2 regions of the Stenotrophomonas sp. TWI587 genome follow, and region 1 is predicted to be linked to the other one. Evidence: riboswitches for the same ligand, from Rfam matches in the RefSeq annotation. Region 1 holds a riboswitch; the other holds the start of a gene.
What was found. Region 1 has a riboswitch for glycine ahead of ABE464_RS06295 (trimeric intracellular cation channel family protein). Riboswitches for the same ligand answer to the same signal wherever they lie in the genome.

Region 1 (5,191 bases):
TGGGCATGTTGACGTTGGCCGTGCCGATCGCGGTGCGGATGCTGGCCATGCTCAGGCCGTTGGCGGCGAGCGCGGAAGGATTGACCTGGATGCGCACCGCCGGGCGCTGCCCACCGGCCAGGCTGACCAGGCCGACGCCGGGCAGCTGCGAGAGCCGCTGCGCCATGCGCGTATCGACCAGGTCGTGCACCTGCGGCAGCGAGAGGCCCTGTGAGGTCACCGCCAGGGTCAGGATCGGTGTATCGGCCGGATTGACCTTGCGATACACCGGTGGCACCGGCAGGTCGTCGGGCAGGAAGCTGTCGGCGGCGTTGATCGCGGCCTGCACTTCCTGCTCGGCCACGCCGAGCGCCACCTCCAGCGAGAACTGCAGCGTGATCACCGATGCGCCGCCCGAACTGGTCGAGGACATCTGCTTCAGGCCCGGGATCTGGCCCAGCTGTCGTTCCAGCGGCGCGGTGACCGCGCTGGTGGTGACATCCGGGCTGGCGCCGGGATACAGCGTGGTGATCTGGATGATCGGGTAATCGACCTGCGGCAGTGCCGCGACCGGCAGCAAGCGGTAGGCCATCACGCCGGACAGCAGCAGCGCCACCATCAGCAGCGTGGTCGCGACCGGGCGCTCGATGAAGGGGCGCGAGAGGTTCATGCGCCGGTCCGCGGCGGGTCCTGCTCCACCACCTCGACCTTGGCGCCTTCGCGCAGCCCGTCGATGCCTTCCACCACCACACGCTCGCCGGCCTTGAGGCCTTCGCGCACCGAGACGCGTTCGCCATCGGCCGGGCCGAGCACCACGCTGCGCAGGGACGAGGTGTCATCGGCCGCGATCACGTAGACGTAGCTGCCCTTGCTGCCGAACTGCACGGCGGCATTGGGAATGACCACCGCATCGCTGCTGCTGACCTGCAGGCGCACGTTGACGAACTGGTTGGGGAACAGCGACTCATCCGCATTGGCGAACTGCGCGCGCAGCTTCAGCGTACCGGTGGCGGTATCGATGCGGTTGTCCAGGCTGGAGAGCACGCCGTCACCCAGCGCGGTGCGCTCCTCGCGGTCCCAGGCTTCCACGGTCAACCGGGGATCGGCGCGTGCGGCAGCGACCACCGCCGGCAGGTCCGGCTCTGGCACGGTGAACAGCACGCTGATCGGGGTGGTCTGGGTGATGGTTGCCAGCGGCTCGGTATCGCCACTGCGCACCAGGTTGCCGACATCCACATTGCGCAGGCCCATGCGCCCGGCCACCGGCGCGGTGATGCGGGTGTACTGCAGCTGCAGGCGTGCTTCATCCACCGCCGCCTGGTCGGTCTGGCGGCGGCCCTGCAGCTGGCGCACCTTGCTCTGCTGATCACTGAGGTCCTGCGCGGAGACGAAGTGCTTGCTCTGCAGTTCGGCGAAGCGCTTGAGCTGGCTTTCGGCATTGTCCAGCTCGGCCAGGTTCTGCTGCTGGGTACCCAGCGCACGCGAGAGCTGCACCTGGAACGGGCGCGGATCGATCTCGGCCAGCAGCTCGCCGGCGGTGACGTGCTGGCCCTCGGAGAAGGCCAACCGAAGCAGTTCGCCATCCACGCGGCTGCGGATGCTCACCGTATGCAGCGGGGTCACCGTGCCGAGCGCTTTCAGACGCACCACCAGATCTTCCTGCGTCGCGGTGGCCACACGCACCGGGGTCGGCTGCGGACCCCCGGACGGGCCGGCGGCGGGGGCGGGCGAGAGCAGCTTCCATGCAGCGATGGCGGCCAGGCTGACAGCGGCAGCGATCAACAGCGGTTTGGCCAAACGACGGCGAGACGACGGGGGCGTTGAAGCGGACATACGCATCCTGCGCACCCTCCACCGGAGCAGTGCGTCCATGGGGACCGGCCGACGGCGGCAGGTCAACGGGGGAGAGGGTGTCTGGCGGGGCAGCGGGTGGAACACCGCCGCGTGGCTGGATGCCGTTCGAAGGGAACGGGAGCGCCATGATACAGGGCCGGGCCGCTCAAGCTCCCGTGACCTTGGTCATGCCCGCCGGTGCGTCAATGTACCTCGTCGCGATACACGAACTTCGGCATTTCCCATTTGAAGTGGATCGCCAGCAGGCGGAACAGGAAGCCACCGCCCAGGCACCACAGCGTGGCCGCGTTGAGTGACACACCGAGTTCCAGCAGGGTCAGGTAGGCCGCGCCGGTGAGCAGGGTGATCACCGCATACAGTTCTTTCTGGAAGATCAGCGGCACCTCGTTGCACAGCACATCGCGCAGCACGCCGCCGAACGCACCGGTGAGCATGCCGGCGATCAGGATGATCGGCACCGTGTGCCCGCCCTCGCGCGCGACCGCGCAGCCGATCAGGGTGAACGCGATCAGGCCCAGCCCATCGAGCACCAGGAAGGTGCGCCGGAAGTGGTGCATCCAGCGTGCCACCCAGGTCGCGATCAGCGCCGCGCAGATGGTAAAGCCCAGGTACTCCGGGTGCTTCACCCAGCCCAGCGGGTAATGGCCGAGCACGATGTCGCGCAGCGAGCCGCCGCCGAGCGCGGTCACGCAGGCGATGATGACCACGCCGAACAGGTCCATGCGGCGGCGGCCGGCCGACAGCGCGCCGGTCATGGCTTCGGCCGAGATGGCGATGAGGTAGATCAGGGAGAGCAGCATGGGGTGGCTCCGGGGGACACATCAGGCGGGGACGGAAACGCACACGCATCACGCCAGCGCCGCTGCACTGTCGTGAGGTGGGATTCCGTTGCCGCTCCCGCTGTCCTTTTGCCTGAGAGTTCGGTGGCCAAGGCCACGTGCCCCTTCGGCGGGTCATTGAAGACCTCTCTCCAGATCGGCGTGTCGGATGCATGGTTGGTGGCTGTGCAGCCACCGGCCTGAGCGATTATGGGAGCCTGCGCCTTCGGCGGGCGCCAGCGCGGCGCCTCTCTCCTGCATCCGGGGCGGATTCTAGCAGCCGCCGGGCCCGTGCCGGGGGATAATCCCGGTATGCCCGCTGAACCCGCCCTCTGGTACCTGTACCTGCTTGAATGCCGCAACGGCAGCTATTACGCCGGCATCAGCAACGACGTGGACGCGCGCTTCCAGGCCCATCTCGCCGGCAAAGGGGCGAAATACACCCGCGCCAACCCACCGGTGAAGGTGCTGGCGATGCGCGCCTACCCGGACCGGGCAGCGGCGTCGAAGGCCGAGTGGCAGCTCAAGCGGCAACCGCGGGAGCGCAAGCTGGCGTGGCTGCAGTTGGGCGACCCCATGTAGCGCGGCACCCGGCTTGTTCGCGCCTTCGCCGGCGGCATACCATCGACCCTCGTTTGTTGATCCGCTTGCCCAAGCCCTGGAGTGCCATGTCCCGCGATCTGTCGTTGTACCCGGAAGATGAGAATGGCGATGTGCTCTGGAACATGCTGCAGGACGGCGATGACCTGTCGGTTCCGCGCGAGGTGGATTTCGCGTTGATCTTCCCGACCCAGGACGTGGCGATCGCCTTCGCCGTGCACCTGCTCAAGAACGACCAGAAGGTGTCCTTCGCCGCGTATGAGGGCAACGATGAGTTCCCGTGGCAGGTGGTGGTGCATCCGCTGATGCTGCCGACCCACCAGAACATCGCCGGCTTCGAAGGTCTGCTCGCGAGTGAGGCGGTGTCCTACAGCGGTCAGGTGGATGGCTGGGGATGCCTGTCGCAGGGCTGATCAGGGCGTCGGCGGCCGTTTCGGCCGGCGATCCTCCTGAGCATCGCCGAAGATGATCCGCGCGCTGCGCTGGTAGCTCCAGTACGCCACTGCCCAGTTCAGCAGCACCACCACGCGGTTGCGGAAGCCGATCAGGAAGAACACGTGCGCGGCCAGCCAGAACCACCACGCCAGCACGCCGGAGAGCTGCAGGCGGCCAAGGTGGACGATCGCGGCCATGCGCCCGATGGTCGCCAGGTTGCCGAAGTCCTGGTACTTGAACGGGCCCGGCGCAGGCTTGCCGGCCAGACGCGCCTGGATCGTGGTCGCCACGTGCTTGCCCATCTGCTTGGCCGCCGGGGCGACCCCGGGTACCGGCTTGCCATCGGCCTGGGTCAACGCAGCCAGATCACCGGCAACGAAGATCTCCGGGTGGCCCTCCAGTGTGAGATCGGGCTGTACCGGCACGCGGCCGGCGCGGTCCAGTGGCACGTCCAAGGTGCGTGCCAGCGGAGAGGCGGCGACACCCGCGGCCCAGACCACGGTACGGGCCTCGACGAAGCGTTCGCCCAGCTGGAAGCCTTCCGCATTGATGTCGCTGACCGGCATGCCGGTGAGCACTTCCACGCCCAGCTTTTCCAGCTGCCGCCGCGCCTTGAGCGAGAGCACCTCGGGGAAGGTGGACAGCACGCGCGGGCCGGCCTCGACCAGGCGGACCTTGGCCGAGGCGGGATCGATATGGCGGAACTCATTGCGCAGCGTATGCCGTGCGATTTCGGCCAACGTGCCGGCCAGCTCCACGCCGGTGGGGCCGCCACCGACGACGGCGAAGCTGAGCCAAGCGGCTTTGCGCGCGGGATCGGGTTCGGCCTCGGCGCGCTCGAAGGCGAGCAGCAGCTTGCGGCGCAGCGCGATGGCATCGTCCAGCGTTTTCAGGCCCGGCGCATCGGCGGCCCATTCGTCGTGACCGAAGTAGGCGTGAGTGGCGCCGGTGCACAGCATCAGGGTGTCGTAGGTGATCTGCGTGCCATCGGCCAGCGTCGCAGTGCGTGCGGCCTTGTCGATGTCAGTGACTTCACCCAGGCGCACTTCAACGTTGCGCTGGTGACCGAGGATGTGGCGCAGCGGGGCGGCGATATCCGGCGCCGACAGGCCCGCGGTGGCCACCTGGTAGAGCAGCGGCTGGAACAGATGGTGGTTGCGACGGTCCACCAGGGTGATGCGCACGTGCGCCGAAGCCAAGGCACGGGTGGCCCAGAGGCCGGCAAAACCACCACCGATGATGAGCAGGTGGGGCGTGGGATCGCGGGTCATGCTTCACTCCTTGGCGGGCGCCGGAGGGGGGCGGCGCAGGTCGTCTCGTGATGCCGCCCATGGTCGCACGTGATGCGCGATGTTCACGTCGATGGCCGATACTGGGTTCAGGGGCCATAGCGCTTGCCCGATGGCCGATCCGATTCCGCCCTGGAGACCGAGATGTCCGAACCGGAAAAGCGCATCGCCCTGTTGATCGATGCCGACAACGCACCTTCTTCCAAGATCGACGCG
Region 2 (5,191 bases), on a different contig from region 1:
ACACAGCCCGATTCCCGAGTGGCGTCAGGCACTGGTGCATGTGCGTGAGATGGGCTGGAACGAGGAAACCCCGGATGGTTACGCAGGCGAATGCAACCCGGCCACCTGGCAGGGTCAGACCTGGCCGTGTGGCGTGTTCGAGAGCGGCCCCCATGCCGGCCGCTTCAAGAGCTACTTCGGGCGCGGTGCCAAGCAGTTGTCCTACAACTACAACTACGGCCCGTTCTCCGATGCGATGTTCGGTACGGTACGCACACTGCTGGACCGTCCGGATCTGGTCGCCGATACCTGGTTGAACCTGGCCAGTGCCGCGTTCTTCTACATGTACCCGCAGCCGCCCAAACCCTCGATGATGCATGTGATCGACGGGACGTGGCAGCCCAACGCGCACGATATCGCCAATGGCCTGGTGCCCGGCTTCGGCGTGACCACGCAGATCATCAATGGCGGCGTGGAATGTGGCGGCAGCGGCGAGCATCTGCAGTCGCAGAACCGGATCAAGTATTACCGGGCGGCCGCTGACCACTTCAACGTGCCGGTACCGGGCAATGAAGTGCTGGGCTGCAAGGGGATGAAGCAGTTCGATGAAAGCGGCGCTGGCGCGCTGCCGATCTACTGGGAAGAGAACTACGACTGGCACGAAGGCAACGTTGGCGGCAAGAGCTACCAGTGCAAGCTGGTGACGTACCAGACGCCCTACTCGGCGCTCAAGCCGGCCGATTACGTGAAGTGCGTGATCGACAAGTTCCCGAATGTGGATGTCATCGACGACCTTCGCGGTCGCTGATCAACGACGGGGTGACGCAGTTGCGTCGCCCCGTTTTTGTTCACCCCTACGACGCCGGCTTCAACTGGGCGGCCAGTTCCACCTTGAACTGTTCGAAATCCATACCGTCGGCCTTGGCCTCGGCATGCGCGGCATCCTTGAGCGCATCGGAATAGACCAGGCGCACCGGCGTGCCTTGGCGCTCGTGCAGCTCTGCGGCCTGCATGATCAGGGCCAGTACCCGCGCCGCGCTGGGCGTCTGTCCGGCGATGCGGCCATCCATCCCCAGCACCCATTCGCCGTCGCGGCGGACGATGCCGGCCAGCAGCGTGCGCTGCTGATCGCGCAGCTCTGCATGCGGCTCAACCGGCGGCGTAGCAGCCTGCTCGCGGTTGGCGGCCTGGGTTTCACGGCGCCGGCGGATGTCGCGGCGCAGTTTGGAGGTGGTCGACATGGCAAATCCGGACTGCGTCAAAGCGTCAAGGATACCGCACAGGCCAGGGTGGGCCTGTCTCCGCCCCGCTTTGTGGCTGTGCGGGCAGGGCCGAGCATGGGCATCACTCGATGGGCGTCAGCACGGCGCGGCGGCGCTCGCAATACCGTTCCCAGTACCAGAACGAGCCGCCCAGCGCGAAGAAGCCCATGTAGCCCAACGCCAGATGCACCGGGCTGCTGCTGAGCATGGGCGAGACCACCCCGGCCACGACGGTGTTGATCATCAGCTGGATGAACATCTGCATCGAAGACGCCAGGCCGCGCTGGTGCGGGTACATGTCCAGTACCGCCAGCGCCAGCACCGGGAAGATCAGCGCCATGCCCACGCCGCCCAGGAAGATCGGCATCACCGCCCACGGCAGCGCGATCTGCTGCACCGACAGCACATAGGTGATGTTGAGCACGGCCGACAGTGCGCACAGGCCGAACCCGATCGCGATCTGCCGTTGCGGCAGGATCCGCCCGGCCATGCGCCCGGACAGGAACGAGCCCATCGTCATGCCGCCGATGGTTGGAATGAACAACCAGGCAAACCCGCCCTCGCCCAGCTTGAGGTGCTGCATCACCAGTACCGGCGCCGAGGCGATGTACAGGAAAATGCCGGAGAAATTCAGCGCGCCGGCGGCCGAAAGCCGCAGCAGGCGCGCGTTGGAGCCCATGCGGGCATAGCTGCGCAGCAGTTCACGCATCGACAATGGCGTGCGCGCCTCGACCGGATGGGTTTCCGGCAGCCACTTGCCCGTGGCCAGCAGCAGGACCACACCGAACAGCACCAGGAACCAGAAGATCAGTGGCCAGTCGCCGCCGCCGAGCAGGATCCAGCCACCGATGATCGGGGCGATCGCCGGGGCCACGCCGAAGATCATCGAGACCTGGCTCATCAAGCGCTGCGCGTCGGCACCGTGGTACAGATCACGGATCACGGCGCGGCCGACGATCACACCCACACCCGCGGTCACGCCCTGCAGCGCGCGGAACACCAGCAACGTGGTCATGTCCCGCGACAGCGCGCAGCCGATCGAGGCGCCGATGAACAACACCAGCCCGCCGATGATCACCCGCTTGCGGCCGAACGCATCGGACAGCGGGCCGTGCGCCAGGCTCATCAGGCCATAGAACAACAGGTACACGCTGATGGTCTGCTGCACCGCGACCTGGTCCACCTGCATGCGCTCGCCCAGCAGCAGGAAGGCCGGGAAAATGGTGTCGATCGAGAACGGACCGAACATCGCCAAGCCTGCGAGCAGCAGGGCCAGGCGGCGGGTCGAGGGTGAGGCGGGCGTCATGCGGGCTTCCGTCAGCGGCCATGCGCAATGCACGGCGGGCGCCAGCCCGGGAGGGCGGCGCCAGATGAATACGAGGATCCGGAGATGATAGGCCTTTGCGCCCCCCGGCACCATGCCCGGGGGCCCATTCTGCCGCCCGTGCGGCCCCGTATTCATGTGCCGGAAAGGCCCAGTGGCCGAAAGGGCTGGGCTATAATCGCCGGGCTACATGGTGGGAGAAGCGGACACCCGCTGCCGAAGGCGCAACGCCCGTAATCGCTCAGGCCCGATACCACCCGCATCAAAACTCTGGAGAGACCGGCGAATGCCGGCGCCGAAGGGGCACGAAGCACGCAGATGCGTGCTTTTAAACTCTCAGGCAAAAGGACAGAGGGGCACCCAGGAAGACCGCAAGGTCCGGTGGATCGCTGTCGCCCGCGACGCGCACCGGCCCGGCCGCCTTCCGAACGTGCGTGCCCACTCTTCCGGATGCCAGCCATGTCCCAGAACACCCCCTCCCTGCGCGAGCTTGAACACAGTCACGCGTTCGTCGAACGCCATATCGGCCCCAATGACGCCGAAATCTCGCAGATGCTCGACGTGGTCGGCCACGCCTCGCTGGACGCGCTGACCGATGCGATCGTCCCGGCCGGGATCAAGTCGCCGGCACCGCTGGACCTGCCCGAGTCGCTGACCGAAGTGCAGGCGCTGGCCAAGATCCGCGCCATCGCCGACAAGAACCAGGTGTTCCGCACCTTCATCGGCCAGGGCTACTACGGCACGCTCACCCCGAATGTCATCCTGCGCAACGTGCTGGAAAACCCGGCGTGGTACACCGCCTACACCCCGTACCAGGCCGAGATTTCGCAGGGCCGCATGGAAGCGCTGATCAACTTCCAGACGCTGTGCGCCGACCTCACCGGCATGGAAATCGCCAACGCCTCGCTGCTGGATGAAGCCACCGCTGCAGCCGAAGCGATGACGCTGGCCAAGCGCTCGGCCAAGTCGAAGTCCGATACCTTCTTCGTGCACGACGCCGTTCACCCGCAGACGCTGGAACTGCTGCGCACCCGCGCCGAGCCGATGGGCATCGTGCTGCGCGTGGGCACCCCGGCCGAGGCAATGGAAGCCGAAGCCTACGGCGTGTTGCTGCAGTACCCGGATACGTTCGGCCATATTGGTGATTACAAGGCGCTGGCCGATGCCGTGCACGCGCGTGGCGGCCTGGTCGCCGTGGCCACCGATCTGCTCGCACTGACCCTGATCGCCGCACCCGGCGAATGGGGCGCGGACATCGTGGTCGGCAACTCGCAGCGCTTCGGCGTGCCGTTCGGCTTCGGTGGCCCGCACGCCGCCTTCATGGCCTGCCGCGATGCGTACAAGCGCTCGATGCCGGGCCGCCTGATCGGTGTCTCGGTCGATGCGCAGGGCAATGCCGCCTACCGCCTGACCCTTCAGACCCGCGAGCAGCACATCCGCCGCGAGAAGGCGACCTCCAACATCTGCACCGCCCAGGTGCTGCTGGCGGTGATGGCCTCCATGTACGCCGTGTACCACGGCCCGGAAGGCCTGACCCGCATCGCCCGCCGTACCCACCGCCTGGCCGCGATCCTGGCCGCGGCACTGCGCGGTGCCGGCGTCAACGTCGGCGAGCACTTCTTTGACACCCTGCACGTGAAGGACATCGACGCCAAGGCGATCCATGCCAAGGCTGCGGCTGCGCGCATTAACCTGCGTGCGATCGACAGCGATGCGGTCGGCATCAGCCTGGACGAAACCGCCACCCGCGCCGACATCATCGCGCTCGGCCAGCTGTTCGGTGCCACGGTCGACGTGGATGCCCTCGACGTCGCCACCGCCGATGCGCTGCCGGCCGATCTGGTCCGCACCAGCGACTTCCTGACCCACCCGGTGTTCAACACCCACCACAGCGAACACGAACTGCTGCGTTACCTGCGTTCGCTGGCCGACAAGGATCTGGCGATGGATCGCACCATGATCCCGCTGGGCAGCTGCACCATGAAGCTCAACGCCACCGCCGAGATGATCCCGGTGACCTGGCCGGAGTTCGCCAACATCCATCCGCTGGCCCCGGCCGACCAGGCCACCGGCTACAAGGAACTGATCGACGGTCTGGAAGCGATGCTGGTCGAATGCACCGGCTATGACGCGGTCAGCCTGCAGCCGAATTCCGGCGCGCAGGGCGAGTACGCCGGCCTGCTGGCGATCCGCGCCTACCACCGCTCGCGCGGCGAAGGCCATCGCGACGTCTGCCTGATCCCGGATTCGGCGCACGGCACCAACCCGGCCTCGGCACAGATGTGCGGCATGAAGGTCGTGGTGACCAAGACCGATGCCAACGGCAACGTCGACCTGGACGACATCCGCATCAACGCGGAGAAGTACAGCGATCGCCTGGCCGCGCTGATGATCACCTACCCGTCCACGCACGGCGTTTTCGAGGAAGAGGTGGTGGAGATCTGCGAGATCGTGCACAAGCACGGCGGCCAGGTGTACACCGACGGCGCCAACATGAACGCCCTGGTCGGCGTGGCCAAGCCCGGCAAGTGGGGCTCGGACGTCTCGCACCTGAACCTGCACAAGACCTTCTGTATCCCGCACGGCGGCGGCGGCCCGGGCGTCGGCCCGTGTGCGGTCAAGTCGC

Region 2: it holds a riboswitch for glycine, as region 1 does, so the genes downstream of both, gcvP (aminomethyl-transferring glycine dehydrogenase) here and ABE464_RS06295 (trimeric intracellular cation channel family protein) in region 1, are expected to answer to the same signal.

The regions. Positions count from the first base shown of each region.
Region 1 is NZ_JBDJMW010000003.1:142,926-148,116, forward strand. It holds gene ABE464_RS06285 (MdtB/MuxB family multidrug efflux RND transporter permease subunit) at 1-649, opposite strand, end outside; gene ABE464_RS06290 (MdtA/MuxA family multidrug efflux RND transporter periplasmic adaptor subunit) at 646-1,761, opposite strand; gene ABE464_RS06295 (trimeric intracellular cation channel family protein) at 2,016-2,633, opposite strand; glycine riboswitch at 2,726-2,817, opposite strand; glycine riboswitch at 2,826-2,919, opposite strand; gene ABE464_RS06300 (GIY-YIG nuclease family protein) at 2,964-3,233, shown strand; gene ABE464_RS06305 (ribonuclease E inhibitor RraB) at 3,320-3,664, shown strand; gene ABE464_RS06310 (NAD(P)/FAD-dependent oxidoreductase) at 3,665-4,957, opposite strand; gene ABE464_RS06315 (NYN domain-containing protein) at 5,120-5,191, shown strand, end outside.
Region 2 is NZ_JBDJMW010000005.1:63,636-68,826, reverse strand. It holds gene ABE464_RS09650 (glycoside hydrolase family 19 protein) at 1-787, shown strand, start outside; gene ABE464_RS09645 (hypothetical protein) at 834-1,220, opposite strand; gene ABE464_RS09640 (multidrug effflux MFS transporter) at 1,324-2,547, opposite strand; glycine riboswitch at 2,826-2,927, shown strand; gene gcvP (aminomethyl-transferring glycine dehydrogenase) at 3,016-5,191, shown strand, end outside.